Regions from separate parts of the Herbaspirillum sp. GW822-FHT03A08 genome, predicted to be linked through region 1. Evidence: predicted binding sites of a transcription regulator. Region 1 holds the regulator's gene; the other holds the start of a gene.
The links. Region 1 encodes FliA, which starts transcription of late flagellar genes. Its sites were predicted from a motif close to CTAAAGTTTNNNNNNNNNNNGCCGNTA; they were not measured.
Positions count from the first base shown of each region.

Region 1 (9,209 bases):
TGTCGTTATCGTCAACAATTGTATTGATCCAATGGAGTAATAGTCATGGCAGGCCCAAATACCAAGTTTCTCGTTGTAGACGATTTCTCCACGATGCGCCGCATCGTCCGGAACCTGCTCAAAGAGCTGGGTTACACCAACGTGGATGAAGCCGAAGATGGCGTGCAGGCTCTGCACAAGCTGCGCAGCGATCAGTTCGACTTCGTGGTTTCCGATTGGAACATGCCTAACATGGACGGTCTGACCATGTTGCAGGAAATCCGTAAAGATCCGGCGCTGGCGAAGCTCCCGGTCTTGATGGTGACCGCTGAAGCCAAGAAGGAAAACATTGTTGCCGCTGCGCAAGCGGGCGCCAATGGCTACGTGGTCAAGCCGTTCACGGCCGCGACGCTGGACGAAAAGCTCGGCAAGATCTTTGAAAAGATGGATGCCGGAGGCTAACGTGGATACGGCGTCCCAAGGAGCAGTTCCTCCGGGAGCGGATCAGCAAGACCAGTTCCTGGCCCGTATCGGCCACATGACGCGCAGCTTGCACGACAATCTGCGCGGCCTGGGTTTTGATCGTCTGCTGGAAAAGGCCGCGAGCGATATGCCCGACGCGCGTGATCGCCTCGAATATGTGGCGATGATGACGGAGAAGGCCGCGCAGCGCGTGCTGAACGCGACCGAGACGGCCGGCCCGATGCAGGATGCCATCGGCGATGGCGCCGGCAGTCTGGCTGCGGAATGGCAAGCTGTCACCGAAGCCGGTTTCTCCGAAGAGGCGTATCGCGCCATGGCGGAGAAGACCCAGCAATACCTGAGTTCGACCCGCGAAAACGTCAGTCTGACCAAGCAGCAACTGCTGGACATCATGATGGCGCAGGATTTTCAGGATTTGACAGGGCAGGTGATCAAGCGTGTCACCGCGCTGGCGCATGACATCGAAAGTCAACTGGTGCAATTGCTGGTGGACTATTCGCCGCCGGAAGCAAAACGTGAAGACGACGGCTTGCTGAATGGCCCGCAGATCAATCCGACCGGCACCAACGTCATTGCCAATCAAAGCCAGGTCGACGATTTGCTGGAAAGTCTTGGTTTTTAAGTTGTCGAGTAGTTAATTTTTTGCAACAAACCTCGCCGGGCAGGGCATAAATTCTCAGTCCGGTGCAGGTTTCTCCCTCTGCGATTTCTGTCATCTCCCCCTGAAGGCAGACTTGGCGTGCTTTTCCTACCTCGAAATACGGGGCGTTTCGCCCCTTATTCCCGCGATGATACAAGGCCCCCGTCGCCAATAATTCTCCCTGATAGTTTCAAAATTCCGTCCTTACAAGCGGAAAGCAGCAATACAGGGGAGCGGCAGTGGCCGAAGATAGCGATCAGGAACGGACCGAACAGCCCACGAGCAAACGCGTTGAAAAAGCTCGTGAGCAAGGCGACGTGCCGCGTTCACGCGAGATGGCTACGTGCGTCACCTTGCTGATCGGTGGCGCGACGGTCTGGATGTTTACCGGCCCCCTGGTCACCAGCCTGAACCGCATCATGGTATCGACCATGACTTTCGAGCGTGATATGGCCTACGATCCGGTGCTGCTGTTCAATCACCTGAGCGGGCATTTCATGGAAATCGCCGTCGCCTTGATCCCCATCGCCTTCATGATGACGCTGGCCGCAGTGGCATCCCCGCTGATTCTTGGCGGCTGGCTGTTCAACGGCAGCTCGCTGGTTCCCAAGTTCAGCCGCATGAACCCGATCTCGGGCATCACGAACATGTTTTCCATCAATTCCGCGGTCGAGCTTGGCAAGAGCATTCTGAAGACCCTCCTGGTAGGCACGGTTGCGTGGCTGGCCATGAAGAGCCATATCGATGCGGTGCTCAATCTCAGCGTCGAACCGCTGGAGACCAGCAGCAGCCACATGCCCCATCTGTTGTGGTCCAGCTTCATCATGATGGTGTGCGCGCTGATCGTGATCGCCGCCATCGATGTGCCTTATCAGCTGTGGAGCTACAACCGCAAGCTGAAAATGACCCGTCAGGAAGTCAAGGACGAGCACAAGGAGTCCGACGGTAACCCGCAAATCAAGGGCAAGATTCGCCAACTGCAGCGTGCCGCCGCTCGCCGCCGCATGATGTCCAACGTGCCGACCGCAGACGTTGTGGTGACCAACCCGACGCACTTTGCCGTTGCGCTCAAGTACAGCGAAGGTGCCATGTCTGCGCCGACTGTCGTCGCCAAGGGTACCGAAGCGGTTGCCGCAAAGATCCGCGAACTGGCGCGCGAGCACAAAGTACCTATTCTCGAGGCCCCACCGCTGGCGCGTGCCTTGCATTACCACACTGAAATCGGCGACGAAATTCCAGAAGCGCTCTATACCGCCGTGGCGGAAGTGCTGGCCTACATCTTCCAGCTGCGCACTTATAGCGCCGGTGGCGGTGTCCGTCCGGAAGAGCCGCATGATCTGGATGTGCCGAAAGAAATGGACGATCCTTTGTACAAACGCAAGGCTGCAATCGCTGCCATCCGAGCTAGGGCAGCACGATGAATCTGAACAATATCAGCAGCATGAAACTGCCGGCCTGGGTGCCGGTCAAGCATACCAAGGCGCTGGCTGCGCCTATCCTGATCGTCATGATGCTGGCGATGATGGTGCTGCCGCTGCCGGCGTTTGCACTGGATATCCTGTTCAGCTTCAACATCTCGCTGTCTGTCATCGTTCTGCTGACCGCCTTGTACACCGTCAAGCCGCTGGACTTCGTCGCCTTCCCGGCGGTGCTGCTGGTCAGCACGATGCTGCGTCTGTCGCTCAACGTCGCCTCCACCCGCGTCGTGCTGACCGAAGGCCACACCGGACCGGACGCCGCAGGTAAAGTGATTGAGGCCTTCGGCCACTTCCTGATCGGCGGTAATTACACCGTCGGTATCGTGGTGTTTATCATCCTGACCATCATCAACTTTACCGTCGTCACCAAGGGTGCCGGCCGTATCGCCGAAGTGGGCGCGCGCTTCACTCTGGATGCGATGCCTGGTAAGCAGATGGCGATCGATGCCGACCTGAACGCAGGGATGATCGGCGAGCCTGAAGCGCGTGCGCGCCGCAAGGAAGTCGCTCAGGAAGCCGAATTCTACGGGGCGATGGACGGTGCCAGCAAGTACGTGCGCGGCGATGCCGTTGCCGGCATTATCGTCACCGTCGTCAACATCGTCGGCGGTCTGGTGGTCGGTATGATCCAGCATGATCTGGCGTTCGACATGGCGCTCAAGAACTACACCCTGCTGGCCATCGGTGACGGCCTGGTGGCGCAGATTCCTTCTCTGATCATCTCGACTGCAGCTGGTGTCGTGGTGTCCCGCGTGGCCAACGATCAGGACGTCGGCGGCCAGCTGATCAATCAATTGTTCGCCAAACCGGAAGTCTTGTACCTGACCGCCATCATTATTGGCGGCATGGGCCTGATCCCTGGCATGCCGCACATCGCTTTCATCTTGCTGGCGATCATTCTGGCGGGTTCTGCCTATATGGTCGGCAAGCGTATCCAGGAAGCCGCTGTCCAGACCGAAATGCCGACACCGGCTGCTGTTGCGCCTGAAATCGAAGAAGCGACCTGGCAAGATATTCTGCCGGTCGATACGCTCGGTCTGGAAGTGGGCTATCGCCTGATTCCGCTGGTGGACAAAGGGCAGGGCGGCGAACTCTTGCGCCGTATCAAGGGCATCCGTAAAAAATTCGCGCAGGAAGTCGGCTTCCTGTCGCCACCGGTTCACATCCGTGACAATCTGGAATTGAAGCCGTCTGCCTACCGCATCGCTTTGAAGGGGGTGGAAATCGGCAAAGGCGAAGCCAACTTCGGCCAGTTCCTGGCAATCAATCCCGGCATGGTGACCGGGCCGTTGCCAGGTCTGATGACCAGCGATCCGGCCTTCGGTCTTCCTGCGGTCTGGATCGAAAGCAGCATGCGCGAAATGGCGCAGACCATGGGTTACACCGTGGTGGATACGGGCACCGTTATCGCTACTCACCTGAATCACCTGATTACCCTGCACGCCGCGGAACTGCTCGGCCGTCAGGAAGTGCAGCAACTGCTCGACCATATCGCCAAAGATGCGCCAAAGCTGGTCGAAGATCTGGTGCCAAAACTTTTGCCGCTGGGCACGGTGCAGAAAGTGTTGCAAAACCTGCTCATCGAAGGCGTGCATATTCGGGATATGCGGACTATTATCGAAACCCTGGCCGAAAATGCAGCACGGGTGCAGGAGCCGAACGAACTTACCGCCATCGTGCGTATTGCCTTGGGCCGCGCGATTGTGCAGCAGATTTTCCCGACCGAAGCAGAGCTGTCCGTCATGGCGCTCGACGGCAAGCTCGAACGCCTGCTGATGCAGGCAATGCAAGCCAGCGGTCCGGATGGAGGCGGTATCGAGCCGGGTCTGGCCGATGCGCTGATTACACAGACAGAGAATGCAGCACGTCATCAAGAGCAATTGGGTTTGACCCCGGTATTGTTGGTCCCGGCACCGTTACGAGCATTGCTGTCGCGCTTCCTGCGACGTGCAATGCCGCAGCTCCGGGTGCTGTCGCACGCTGAAGTTCCTGATTCGAAAACGATTAAAGTTACTAGCCTAGTTGGAGGGCAAGCATGAACGTTAAAAAATTTATTGCAGGTTCGTCGCGCGATGCATGGCGCCAGGTTCGCGAAGCGCTTGGTCCGGATGCGGTCATCCTCTCCAATCGTAATATCGAAGATGGTGTCGAGATTCTGGCGATGGCAAACGAAGACATGTCTTCGCTGGTGGTGCCGGCCATGGCCAAGGACGCGATGCCGCGCCCGGCTGTGCGACGACCTCCCGCGCAGCCGGTTCAGCCGCAGGCTGCTGTGCCGCGCCGCGTCGAGCATCAGGGGCTGGGTGTCGAATCGAACGCGATCGAACACAGCGCCGCACAGGCGGAAGCACGCGTATGGCGCACCCGCAATGCCGCGCGCGCCAGCGCCAGGGAACAGCAAGAGAGCGCTCAGCAGCAGCGTCCTGCTTCGTCTGCCGCGCCCGCTTCGCCATCCGCACAGCGTCCGAAGCAATCGCCAATCATGGCTGAATTCGACGGCAAGGATTACGACGAGATTCTGTCCGACGTGATGACCGAAATCCGTTCCATGCGCGGCGTGCTGGAAACCCAGCTGGCGGAAATTTCCTGGGGCGGCACGCAAAAGCGTGAGCCGGCCAAGGCCGCCATCATGCGTGAAATGCTGGCAGCCGGTTTCAGCGCCAGTCTGTCGCGTCTGATTACGGAAAATCTGCCGCAGAATCCGAAGTCGCAAGACGCGATGTTCTGGGTGAAATCGGTGCTGGCCAAGAATCTGATGACCATGGCCAACGAAAACGAATTGCTGGAAGAGGGTGGCGTCTACGCACTGGTCGGTCCGACCGGTGTTGGCAAAACGACCACGACTGCCAAGCTGGCGGCGCGTTGTGTGATGCGCCACGGTCCGGGCAAGCTGGCCTTGATTACTACCGACGGTTACCGTATCGGCGGCTACGAACAATTGCGCATTTACGGCAAGATTCTCGGCGTCATGGTGCACTCGGTGAAAGATGAAGCTGATTTACGTATCGCTTTGGACGAACTGAGCGGCAAACATACTGTCCTAATCGATACGGCAGGCATGGGCCAGCGCGATCAGATGGTTGCCGAACAGGCAGCCATGCTGTCCGGCGCCGGCACTGAGATCAAACGCCTGCTTTGCCTCAATGCAACAGCCACCGGCGGCACGCTCAATGAAGTGGTGAGCGCGTATTCCGGCGACGGCCTGGCCGGCTGCATCATCACCAAACTGGATGAAGCAGCGACTATCGGCAACGTGCTTGATGTTGTCATCCGTCAAAAACTGAATCTGTACTACGTTGCAAACGGTCAGCGCGTTCCTGAAGACTTGCACGTCGCCAACAAGTTGTACCTGGCTGACCGGGCCTTTAAACTGAAACGTGAAACCGCGCCGTTCGAGTTTCAGGATGCAGAGTTGCCCGTTGTTGTCGGACCGACAGCAACGGCCATGAACGATAAAAGCCTGCGGGAGGTGATCCTTGGCTAGCTATGATGTTGATCAAGCGGAAGGACTGCGCCGGATGCTGGAGCGTCCGACGCCGCGCGTGTTCAGTTTCTTCTCGGTATTACCCGACGACGAAAAAGGCGCGATGCTGATCAATCTGGCTGCTTCTCTGGCCGCGAATGACTGCAACGCCTTGCTGGTCGACGCTTGCATGACGCCCTCGAGCATCTTGTCCCGGTTTGGCGGACTGACCGTAGCGAGCCTGCTCGACGTCGCGCGTCAGGAGCGTCATCTCGACGAAGCGGTGCGTCTGGTGCCTGAAGGTTTTGCATTGGCGCGCTTGTCGCGTAAAAACGTGTCTGCAGCCACGCATCCGCAAGCTTCCCGCCTGGCCGCAATTTTCGATGCGCTCACAGCCGAATCAGACATCACGCTCGTCAATGGCGAGTTGAACGATGATGACGTATTGCCGGTGCCGGCAATGGAAATGGGTGAGATCGTCGTCCACATGTCGACCAGCGCAACTTCCATCAAGTCGGCTTACGTCCTGATCAAGAGTCTGAGCGACCGCCTGGGGCGTCGCCCCTTCAATCTGCTGGTCACCGGCGGATCGGATGCGGAAGCGCAAATGGTGTTCGCCAACATGGCGCAGGCAGCCAATCGTTATCTGGCGGCACAATTGAATTTCATGGGTTCGATCCCGGCCGACGAGCATATCCGCCGCGCTTCGGGGCAGGGCCGCACCGTGCTGGAGGCATTTCCTCTGACCGGCGCAACAGTTGCATTTAAGCGTTTGGCCAATCAGTTCTCGCTTTCCAATCTCACCAAGGGCACGTACGGTATGGCAACCGATGGTGCAAGTCTCGGAGTATGACGTGTTATGTATAACGTCAATGGCAAGACGGACAAGAATCATTTGCTGCAGCTGCATGCGCCGCTGGTAAAAAAGCTGGCGCATCAGATGAAGGCAAAACTTCCACCGAGCGTGGAAGTGGACGACTTGATTCAAGCCGGCATGATCGGCCTGCTTGATGCTGTCAATCGCTATGAAGAAACGCATGGCGCGCAGTTCGAAACTTATGCGGTGCAGCGTATCCGCGGCGCCATGCTCGACGAGTTGCGCAGCAGCGACTGGCTGCCGCGCAGCATCCGTCAAAGCACGCGCAAGATCGAAGATGCGATCCATGTTCTGATGCAGCAATTGGGCCGGCCGCCGCAAGAGACGGAAGTCGCCAAGCAGCTCAAGATGAGTCTGAACGAATATCAGGAGATGCTGACCGAATGCGGCGGCCATCAACTGATCTATTACGAAGATTTCCATGACGCTGAAGGCGGTCATGAGCATTTTCTCGATCGCTATCAGACCAGCCAGAACGACGACCCGCTGCAGAATCTGATCAACGGCGGTTTCCGCGAAGCAGTGATCGATTCGATCAAGGCTTTGCCGGAGCGTGAAAAGATCCTGATGGGCTTGTACTACGAGCAGGAAATGAACCTGAAAGAAATCGGCGCCGTCATGGGCGTGTCCGAGTCACGAGTATGCCAGTTGCATAGTCAGGCGATTGCTCGCATGCGCTCGACCTTGAGGGAGCAAGCGTGGACTGGAGTAGCATAGGCGGTTTGGCGTTAGCCTTGGGAGGAATCTTTCTGGGGCAGGTGTTGGAAGGCGGTCATCTCAGTTCCATCTTGCAGCCGACGGCATTTCTGATCGTCTTTGCCGGCACCGTCGGCGCCGTTCTTCTGCAAACCAGACTCGACAATTTCATGCTCGGCGTGAAGTTGATCGCTTCGGTCTTTTCTCCCCCTGTTCACGATCATCGTAAACTGATCGAAAACATCTCGCTCTGGAGCACCATTTCGCGTCGCGAGGGCTTGCTGCATCTGGAGGAGCACATGAACGACACAAACGATCCTTTCATCAAGAAAGGGCTGCGTCTTCTGATCGATGGCATCACGCCTGCCAAACTGCTCGAAATTCTCGAGATCGACATTTCTACTTATGAAACCCGGCAGCGCCAGGCGTTGAAGATCTGGGAAGCCGCCGGCGGCTATTCGCCGACCATCGGTATTCTCGGCGCCGTGCTAGGTTTGATTCATGTCATGGAAAATCTGGCCGATCCGGCGCGTCTGGGCGGCGGGATTGCCGTCGCGTTCGTTGCTACGATTTACGGCGTAGGGCTGGCCAATTTATTCTTCTTGCCGGTTGCCAATAAACTGAAAGAACTGTTGGCCGCAGAAGTGCTCAGACGAGAGATGGTGGCCGACAGTTTGTTCGGCATCGCCAGTGGCGACAATCCGCGGGTTATTCAGGAGCGGGCCGAGTCGTACTTCGAAAACGCATAAGAACGTGAGAACGGGCGGTAGCCATGGCGCGCAAGAAACATGAGGAAGAACACGAGAATCATGAGCGCTGGCTGGTTTCCTATGCCGACTTCATTACGCTGCTGTTTGCTTTTTTCGTGGTCATGTATGCCATCTCCCAGGTCAATGAAGGCAAATACAAGATCCTCGCCGACTCGCTGATCAACGCCTTTGGCAAAGAGCCGATCTCTACCGCGCCGGTGATTGTGCAAGCCGGCGGCCAAGGCGCACAACAAGCCGCCACACCGAAAATTCCTCCCCTGCAAAAGCCGCGAAACAGTGAAGCCTTGCGACGTGAAAAGGAACGCATGACGGACATGGCGCGCGACATCATGCAAGTGTTGGCGCCGCTGGTGCAGGAGGGGAAGGTGCGGGTCACGCAGACCAGTGTCGGCGTGAATGTCGAGATTAACGCCAATGTATTGTTTGCGCCTGGCGACGCCAAGGTCAGCAAGGAGTCGGAAGAGACTTTGATCGCCATCGCCAGAGTGCTCAAGAATGACGATCATGCGATCCAGATCGAAGGTCACACCGACAACACGCAAATCAGTACTGCCGTGTTTCCATCCAACTGGGAGCTCTCTGCCGTGCGCGCGAGCACCGTTGCACGTCTGTTCAGCAATCAGGGGATCGCCGAGATGCGGCTGACCGCCGTGGGGCATGGATCAAATCAGCCGGTCGCATCGAACGACACGCCGGAAGGGCGTTTGCGTAACCGGCGCGTGGATGTGATGATTTTGTCGCGTCTGGCGGAGCAGGTCACCGAAGTGCCGATTGCCGACGGTGTGCCGAAGGCCAGGCCTTAGCAAGCGCTAAGCTTGGCGCA
Region 1 is NZ_JBXANR010000003.1:217,028-226,236, forward strand. It holds gene cheY (chemotaxis response regulator CheY) at 46-441, shown strand; gene cheZ (protein phosphatase CheZ) at 428-1,084, shown strand; gene flhB (flagellar biosynthesis protein FlhB) at 1,342-2,523, shown strand; gene flhA (flagellar biosynthesis protein FlhA) at 2,520-4,619, shown strand; gene flhF (flagellar biosynthesis GTPase FlhF) at 4,616-6,064, shown strand; gene AC1RN6_RS10180 (MinD/ParA family ATP-binding protein) at 6,099-6,896, shown strand; gene AC1RN6_RS10185 (RNA polymerase sigma factor FliA) at 6,903-7,637, shown strand; gene AC1RN6_RS10190 (flagellar motor protein) at 7,619-8,365, shown strand; gene motD (flagellar motor protein MotD) at 8,389-9,189, shown strand.

Region 2 (9,209 bases), on a different contig from region 1:
ACGGCGTGATCGGTAAAGTAACACCTGACATCACGTCGTCTCCTCTCGGTCGAAAGACTGATTCGCCCGCCGTCGGCCCGCGCCGACCGCGGGCTTTTTTATTCTGCAGGGAATCAATCCCGCATTACACAACGAACCTGGCCATGCAGATGTCCGCCAGATAAGTGCCGTCCGGAAGTTTGATGCGTTTCTCAAAGCGTCCCTCTTCGATAAAGCCGAAACGCCGGTACAGACGTATCGCAACGGCATTGCCTTCACGCACGCGCAATTCGATCTTTTCAACAGAAGGATGACATTGGGCCCAGCTCAATACCGCCGTCATCAAATGTGTTCCGATACCGCGCCCGGTAAGGCCAGGATGCACCACGACGGTCAACGAAAAGACATGCGATGTCGAACTCAACGGCATTGGTTCAAGAAGTGCGTGGCCGGTTATCTTGCCGTTCATTTCCGCGACCAGATAAACCCCGGCAACCGCAAGCCACTTTATCTTGTCCTCGAAATCGCTTTCGGTTAATTCATGTGAAAGAGAAATCAAAATCCCGGGAGTCTTGCTGGTCTCACGCTCCGCCGCGCAAAGTATCTGCGCATCGTCTGGTACTGCATTGCGTGTAATGATCAATTCGTCCATATCGATATAAAGCCCCTGATGTGCAAAGACAAGTTTTACCCATGAATCAGCAAAAGAAAACGACGTCACACGTCTGTCAAAAAGCATCATTAGAATCCCGGCAAAACGCGCAATTCAGCATTGCACCTACCGGAGCCGGCGGTCGGGAAATATACCGGCACCACAATACCATTGCATCGTCCCTACGCAAGGGAGGTTGCATTTCAGGAAATAGCGATGCTCGCGTCAGGCGACACAGTGCCTGATGCGGCAGTACTCGTGTTCCCGCCTCCGATGTTCACAAACTGGTCATATTCCTTGCTCATACTGCGAGGTCTTCAGTCCTGCCTGTGAGGTCCCCGTGAATGCCCTGTTACTCCCCGCCACCAGATTGATGGAGCAGCTGCGCCTGCTGCCGAAATTCCTGCTCGTGTCGCTGGTATTCATTCTGCCGCTTGGTCTGGTCACCGGCTTGTTGTTCAACGAATTGCAAAAATCCATCGCCTTCGCCGAGCTGGAGCAAGACGGCCTGCGCTACGCCGTCAAGGCGGAAGACATCCACGTCCTGCTGCAACGCCATCAGGCGCTGCGCTACATGGAACTCGGCGGCAATGCCAAGATGCAGGCGCCGGCCAGGCTGATCCAGGCGTCGATCAGCAACAAGCTGGCCGAGTTTGAGCGCGACGGCGCTACGGTCTCGCGCATCGGCTTGCATGACTCGCTCGCCGGCATCCAGAAAAGATGGACGGCGATGCTGCAGCAGACGGACGTCAAAGCCAAAGATGACTACGCCGCTCATGCCGCCCTGATCGCACAGGTACAAAAATTCAGAACCGGGATCGCCGACCGCACCAACCTGCGCCTCGATCCGGAAACCAGCACGCATTACCTCGCGCTGACCTTGCTGGACAATATCCCCGCCGTCATCGAAAACATGCTGACCATCGGCGGTCGCGGCGGCGCCTACATCGACACCGGTCTGCTCGAAGCGAACGAAGAAGTCATGCTCGCCTCGACTGTGACCACCGGCAAAATCGAGCTGACGCAGTTGTCGGAAAAACTCAACGCGCTGTTCTACGACACGCCGGAATGGAAGGCGCAGCTGAGCCGGCAGGTCGCGGCAGTGCCGATGGTGTCCGCATTCTTCGACCGCGCAACCAGCGAGGTGCTGAAATCGCTGGACCAGACCTCCGGCGAGCAATTCTTCGGCGCCGCGCAGCAAGCGACGCAGCAGCTTCAGACTTTGTCGGCCGCAGCGACTGCATTGCTGAACCAGGAGCTGACGCAGCGCGTCGCACACTATCAGGCGCGCCGCAATCTGATCATGGCCGCGGTGCTGGCCGTCCTGGCGCTGGCAGGATATCTGCTCGCCGGCTTCTATAATTCCTTCAGAGAAGAAATCGGCTTTCTGAGCAGCGCGGTGGAAAGCACCGCCGCCGGCGACCTGCGCTTGCAGAGCGTGTCACACGGCAAGGATGAAATCTCTGCACTGGTCGGCGCCTTCAGCAACATGAACGTCAGCCTGGCGCAGCTGATCTCCAATGTGCGCCGCAGCGCCAAGGTCATCACAGCGGCTTCGCGCGAGATCGCGATCGGCAACAACGATCTGTCGCAGCGCACCGAGTCGCAGGCATCCAGCCTCGAAGAAACTGCATCGTCGATGGAAGTGCTGACCGCCACCGTCAAGAAGAATGCCGCCAATGCCGAGCACGCCAATGCGCTGGCGCTGTCGGCATCCGCCTTCGCCGTCAAGGGCGGGCAAGCGGTTGGCGATGTCGTCGGAACGATGGCGTCCATCAAGCAAAGCTCGGACAAGATCAGCGGCATCATCAGCGTGATCGACGGCATCGCCTTCCAGACCAATATCCTGGCACTCAATGCCGCCGTTGAAGCAGCGCGCGCCGGCGAGCAGGGCCGCGGATTCGCGGTGGTGGCGTCGGAAGTGCGCGTGCTGGCGCAGCGTTCCGCCGCCGCAGCGAAAGAGATCAAAGGCCTGATCGATGACTCGGCCGGCAAGGTTGAAGCAGGCGGCCGTCAGGTGCAGGGCGCCGGGCAGAGCATGAACGACATCGTCAATTCAATCAACGAAGTGGTCGGCATCATGTCCGAGATCACCACGTCCAGTCAGGAGCAAAGCGCCGGCATCGCCGAAGTGGGCGGCGCGATGGCGCATATTGATTCCATGACGCAGCGAAATGCCGCACTGGTGGAAGAAGCCGCAGCCGCAGCAGAGAGTCTGCAACAGCATGCCGGTCTGCTGGCCAGCGCCGTGAGCGTGTTCAAGTTGGAAGAGGAGATCGGGGAAGCCGATTCTCACGCGGAAAATATTGCCCCGGCGCCGACAGCGAAAGTACAGCGTTTACAGGATTTCGCGCACAGACCGGCGCGTCAGGCGCACCCATCGCCGGGCGTTGCAATACAACGCCGTATCGCCTGAGTCCCACACCAAGGGATGCGACAGCCCCGGCTTGCATGCCGGGGCGCTTGCCGGCTCTTCTGTCAGTCGCCCGCGTTGGCGACGATCGCGCCTTCAATACCGTTCTTTGCGAGCGAAGCGGCGACAAATCCCGACGCCTTCATCTCTTCAACAAAGCTGGCCAGATAAGCCGCTGCCGCGTCGCCTCTTGCCTTCGGCACACCCATCGCCTGGCGAATCACCATGAAACGCTGCGGCAGGATCCGCATGCCGCCGACCTTTGCCGCATCCTGTTCAAGCTGCTGTTTGACGCCGGCCGCCACGCTCAGATTCTGATCGATGAAACCCTGCACCACCGCAGGTGAAGTCGGGATGCGCACGATAGTGGCCTGATGCAGTTCGCGTGACAGGAACAGATCATAGGCACTGCCCTTGCCGACGGCGACGGTGATGCCCGGCTTGTCGACCTGCTCATTGGCCGTGATCGGTGAATCGTTGCGCACGGCATAGAACCCTTCGATCAGCACATACGGACCGGTGAAGCTGATCTCTTGCGCGCGCTTGGGGTCGACTGCAAAAAAGCCGATGTCGGCCTTATCCTGCTCGATGTTTTCCACTGAATTGCCGGCCGATTTCACCGCCACCAGTTGCAGCGGCACGCCCAGCCGTCTGGCAAGCTCCGTCGCCAGATCGACCGACACGCCGACCGGTGCGCCGGTCTTGGGATCGAGGTTCGCCAATACCGGATTGCCGAGATTGATCGATGCGCGCAGCGTGCCGTGGGGCGCAAACAGCGCCACCACGGATTGATCAGCTTGCACAGGGGAAGAGGGCGTCGATTGCGTCATCGTGGTTCCTGAAGTTTGCGCCAGTGCGGCGGCGTTGCATGTCAGAAGAACCGTCAGTGCGGAGAGTGCCGCCAGCGCTGTCCGGTTCTTCAGTGTTGTGAATGTCTTCATCGTGGCGTGACCTTTGTTGGATTCTTTTTGCAGGCTTTGTGTAATACGCAATTCAGGATGATGGCACAACAGTGCGGACGGCGCAGATGACGCAGTTGCAGGATGCGGGCAATCAGGCAAACACGCTGCGCCACCAGGCAATCGCGCGGGTCAGGAAGCTTTCTTCCTCTTCAAAGAGATAAGGCTTCTTCATGCGCAGACGCTCCAGAATTTCTTTCTCTTCCTTCTCCTTGACCGTGCCATACGCAATACCCAGTTTCAGCAGGCTGCGCAGGGCGCCCAGCTTTTCATGCGCGACGGCGCCCCGGGCATGCTCGACCGCGATCTTGGCGTCATGCAGTTGCTGCGCCAGCGATGCGGCGAGCCGCCATGCCGGCGTCTTCAGTTTCTCTTCCACCTGGGCGATGCTGACCGCCGCCGACTTGATCTGCGCCGCCAGGATGTCGATCTGCGACTCATCGCCCTTGGCCTGCTTGACGATGGCCGTGGCCCACGCCTTGGATGCTGCCGTCAGATCGTCGGAACCCCAATCCTGGCGCACCGCGATATGGAAGCCGTAGTTCGACGCCTGCGAAATCAGGATCGCCACTACGTCCGGAAAATCCTTGTCCAGCGCGCGTTTTGCCCACGCGTATTGACCCGACATCATCAGATGTTGCACGGCTTCTTCAGTCAGGAAGTTCGTGTTGTCTGATATTTTTGCCAACAAAAAACTGTCGAACGACGGCGCCACAAAACCTGAGTCGCACTTCAATGACAGACGGATGAAGTTCTTGAATTCGCGATCCAGCGATTCATAGACTTCGTCCTTGACGTTCATGTTGATTTTTTTCATGTTCTTCTCCCGTAGTACTACCGTGCACGTTAAGACTTTAGTTGCGAATCCTTCAATGTCAATCTCTGCCCGGGTTTGAGGCAGAGACATCGGCGACAGCGAAGGTTTCGCACCGGATGTTTGTTAACGGCAAGTATGGCGGAGAACTTTATCGCGGGAAATATTTTCTGCGATAAAAATCATCACTCTTTCAGCGTTCGCTCAAAGAGTGATGACTAAAAACAAACGTTGAAACGGCAACAAGGTCGTACCGTCTGTGCCGGCCGGATATGCCTCGCGCATCTTTTGCGCATACGCCTCGCGGAACGCGGCGAGGCGGTCGCCCTGCAATTTCTCCAGATAAGGACGCAGGCTGCTGCCGCTGGCCCATTGCACCACCGGATCCGGGCCGCTGAGCACGTGCAGATAAGTTGTCTGCCAGATATCGATGGTCGACGCCAGGGGGCGCAGCAGGTCGTAGTAACCCTGCGGGGTCAGCACCGAGCGCCGCTCCGAGACGTCGCCCAGCACATCGGCAAACGCCGGCGAGCGCGCCAGCCGGACCTGTTCCAGACGCAAGGGTGCGTCATGCATGATCGGCATCTGCACCGCCAGGCAGCCGCCGGGCCGCAGGAAAGAGATCAGCCGCCTGAACAGCTGCGCATGGTCCGGCAGCCACTGCAAGGTGGCGTTGGTGTAAATCAGATCGAACGGTTCATCCGGCGCCCAGGCGCTGATATCGGCCTGCAGGAAGCCGCAGTCGGGTGCTTCCTTGCGCGCTTTTTCCAGCATGCTTTCAGAACCGTCCACGCCGTGCACGTCGGCATCGGGCCAGCGCTGCTTGAGTATCGCGGTCAGGTTGCCGGCGCCGCAGCCCAGATCCAGGATGCGCGTTGGCGACACCGGAGGAACATGCGTCAGCAGATCGATGGCAGGGCGCAGGCGTTCATCGCCGAAGCGCAGATATTGCGAAGCGTCCCACAAGTCGGCATTGGCATTTTTGGCAGGCATGATGTCTTCCTATTGTATGCAGTAAGCAGGTTCAGACAGAGTGCGACGCCGCCGCCTCGCGATCGATGGTCGAGCTGTGGCGCGTCTCCGGCATCACAATATACGTCACGAGCGAGATCGCTGCACACAGGCTGGCGTAGTAGAAGAACCATGGCTCATGACCGGATGCCTTCAGCCGCAACGCCACGAATTCCGTCGTGCCGCCCATCACCGCCGTGACGATGGCGAACGGCAGACCCACGCCCAGCGCGCGCACCTTGGCCGGAAACAGTTCCGACTTCACCAGCCAGTGGATCGAGCTGAAACCGCTGAGGATGCCCAGCGCCGCCAGGTTCAGCAGAAAAGCGGTGCTGGTGCTGCTGGTCGTGCCCAGCGCATGCATGATCGGAATCGTCAGGAAAGTGCCGCCGAAGCCGAAGATCATCATCACCTTGCGGCGGCCGATCACATCCGAGAGCAGACCGTACAGCGGCTGGAACACCATGTAGATCAGCAGCGCAATCGTCGTGATCAGCGTCGCCTGGTCGCGGCTGAAGCCGCTGGTATTGACCATGTACTTCTGCAGATAAATCGTGAAGGTGTAAAACGCTACGGTACCGCCGACGCTGATGCCCACGCTCCAGATCACTTCGCGTCGATGGCGCAGCAACACCTTCAGCAGGCTTTCGCCGGAACGCTTGCCATCGTGACTGCCATGGCCATGCCTGACGAAAGAATCGGTCTCGGCAATGCCGCGCCGCAGATACATGGCGAACACCGCCAGCAAGCCGCCGATGAAGAACGGAATGCGCCAGCCCCAGGCTTCCAGCTGTTCCGGCGTCAGCAATGCACGCTGCAGCAACAGCATCAGACCCAGTGCCAGCAGCTGGCCCATCACCACGGTCACTTGCACAAAGCCGACGAAGAAGCCGCGCCGTCCGGGCGGCGCCATTTCGCTCAGGTAGGTCGCACTGGTGCCGGCTTCGCCGCCCATGCTGAAACCTTGCAGCAGGCGGGCGAACACCAGGATCGCCGGCGCGGCGATGCCGATGGTGGCGTAGGTCGGCGTCAGCGCAATGATCAGCGAACCGACGCTCATCATCGCGACCGACAGGCTCAGCGCCAGCCGGCGGCCGTAGCGGTCGGCCAGCGTGCCGATCAGCCAGCTGCCGAGCGGCCGCACCACGTAGCCGACCGAAGCGATGGCGGCGGCGTTGAGCAGCTGCACCGTCATGTTCCCACCGGGGAAGAAGGCCTTGCTGAAGTAAATTGAAAAGATGGAATACGCGAGAAAGTCGTACCACTCGATCACATTGCCGGCGCTGCCGCCGATGATGGAGCGCAGGCGTCCCGGCGCTGATTGCGTCGATTGCGTTGATTGTGCGGACGGTGCAGAGACCGCGGCCTGCGGTTGTGCTGCACTATCCGGTACTTGCGATGTTACGTTCATGTTGTCTCCTGTGTAGGGCAGGCGGGACTTCGGCGTCCCGTCTCGTAAGCTTCGCGGTCCTCGAGGGAGCGCGCCATCGGCGACTGACTGGTTATTGTGGCGCTGCCAGCAAACTCACCAGATCGCCGGCATTGCTCATCTTTTCTGCCTGCATGACTTGTTCAATGATGCGCTCGCTGTGCACCGCCGACAGCCGGTGCGAGGTCAGCTTGCGGAATTTGGCGATCACTTGTCCGGCCGAGGCGAAGGAATGTTCGCTGCCGCGCGGCGTCTCGACGGTCTCCGTCAGCACCGTGCCATCGCGCAGCGTGACCTTGACGTGCACCATGTGGCGATAAACCGAACCGCGCGCCGTGATGGCCGGATCTTCAATCACCTCGACCAGTTGCGACACGCGGATGCGTTCCGGATCGGTGACTTTTTCTTCGGTGAACTGTTCGACGAAGGCGTCGCCATCCAGCAGCAGCGTCGCCACGCAATACGGCAGGTTCAGCTGCGCCGATGTCAGGCCTTGCGGCACATACTTCCAGCCCACATGATCCACCGTGACGCGCGAACCGAGGACCTGCACCTTCTCCACATCGGCCACGCCGAAGGGATGGCGCGCCTGCATGTTGCGGATCGCGTCCAGCGTGGTGTGATTGCTGCCGACGCAGGAATAAAACTTCAACGCAATCTGCGTCGTCTCAAAGCGATCGCCCAGACCGGCCGTCAGTTTGCTCATGTCGAAACGGTCGGTCGAGCGCGAGAAGGTCGAGCAGAAACCGCCATAAGGATTTTCAAACACATCCATGATGCCGGTGAAGCCCTTGCGCGCCAGCAGCGCGCCGTACAGGCCGCTTTGCGATGCCCGTCCCGCATGCATGCGCTTGACCATGGCGCCGAACTGCGCCGCCATCAGACCCGACGCCTGCGTGCCGGCAATGCCCAGCGCGTGCACGGTTTGTTCCGGTGTCAGCTTCAGCGTAGCAGAAGCCGCCGCCGCCGCCGAGAACACGCCGACGGTTGCGCCGGAATGCCAGCCCTGGGCGATATGTTCCTGTCCCATGCACATGCCCACGCGCGGGCCGATTTCATAGCCGGCGACGCAGGCGGTGAGAAAATCGCGGCCGCTCATGCCGGGATTGATTTCGGCTGCCGCAAACAAGGACGGCAGCGTCACCGCGCCGACGTGCAGGACGCCGACGCGATGCACGTCATCCAGCTCGAAGCTCTGCACCAGCGTGCCGTTGACCAGCGCGGCATGCGGCGCCGACAGGCGTTGATTGGTGCCCCATACGGTACAGCCGCCGGCGGTGGTGTCCACCTCGCCCAGCGTTTCCATCAGGATGCGGCTCCATGGCAATTGCGATCCGTAGATCGCGCAGCCGAGCGAATCGAGCATCAGCAGCTTGATGCGTTCAATCACCGGTGCGGGGATGGCGTCGTAGCGCAGCGTGCTGACGAAGTCGGCGATGCCGCGTGTATAAGGGTTCTGAAGCTGGTCGGAGTGACTCATAAGCAATTAACGTAGTGAAGACAGGGATGAGGTCGCGATCGCCGATACGGAACTCCGCCATGGCAGAGTCAAGAACGGCGCGCTTTTCGGTGACGTCAGTATTGGTCTTCGCACATTCGTTTGTAAATTGCAGGTTTCGTGTTTATTATTGCGTTTCAGGAAGTAATCGCGAGCCTGCCGGGACGCAGGCTCCGGAACAAAGGAAACAGGTGGGATCCATGAGGCAAAAGCAATGAGCCAGAAGCAATTCGGCGGCGTCGACCTGGACGGCGTGCGCGGTTTTGTCGCCGTCGCCGAACGCCAGACCTTTGCCGACGCCGCGCTGTCGCTCAATATTTCAGCCTCGGCGCTGACGCGCCGCATCCAGCGGCTGGAGACCGCCATCGGCACGCCGTTGCTGGAGCGCACCACCCGGCGCGTGGCGCTGACGCCGGCCGGGCAGTTGTTCCTGCCGGGCGCGCAACGCAGCCTG
Region 2 is NZ_JBXANR010000006.1:240,291-249,499, reverse strand. It holds gene AC1RN6_RS19710 (GNAT family N-acetyltransferase) at 125-721, opposite strand; gene AC1RN6_RS19705 (methyl-accepting chemotaxis protein) at 972-3,047, shown strand; gene AC1RN6_RS19700 (ABC transporter substrate-binding protein) at 3,110-3,985, opposite strand; gene AC1RN6_RS19695 (DUF4088 family protein) at 4,098-4,820, opposite strand; gene AC1RN6_RS19690 (methyltransferase domain-containing protein) at 5,022-5,810, opposite strand; gene AC1RN6_RS19685 (MFS transporter) at 5,842-7,239, opposite strand; gene AC1RN6_RS19680 (MmgE/PrpD family protein) at 7,331-8,737, opposite strand; gene AC1RN6_RS19675 (LysR family transcriptional regulator) at 8,970-9,209, shown strand, end outside.
Region 2: AC1RN6_RS19695 (DUF4088 family protein) is a predicted target of FliA. The motif match lies at 4,835-4,861, and genes of this name have one in related genera.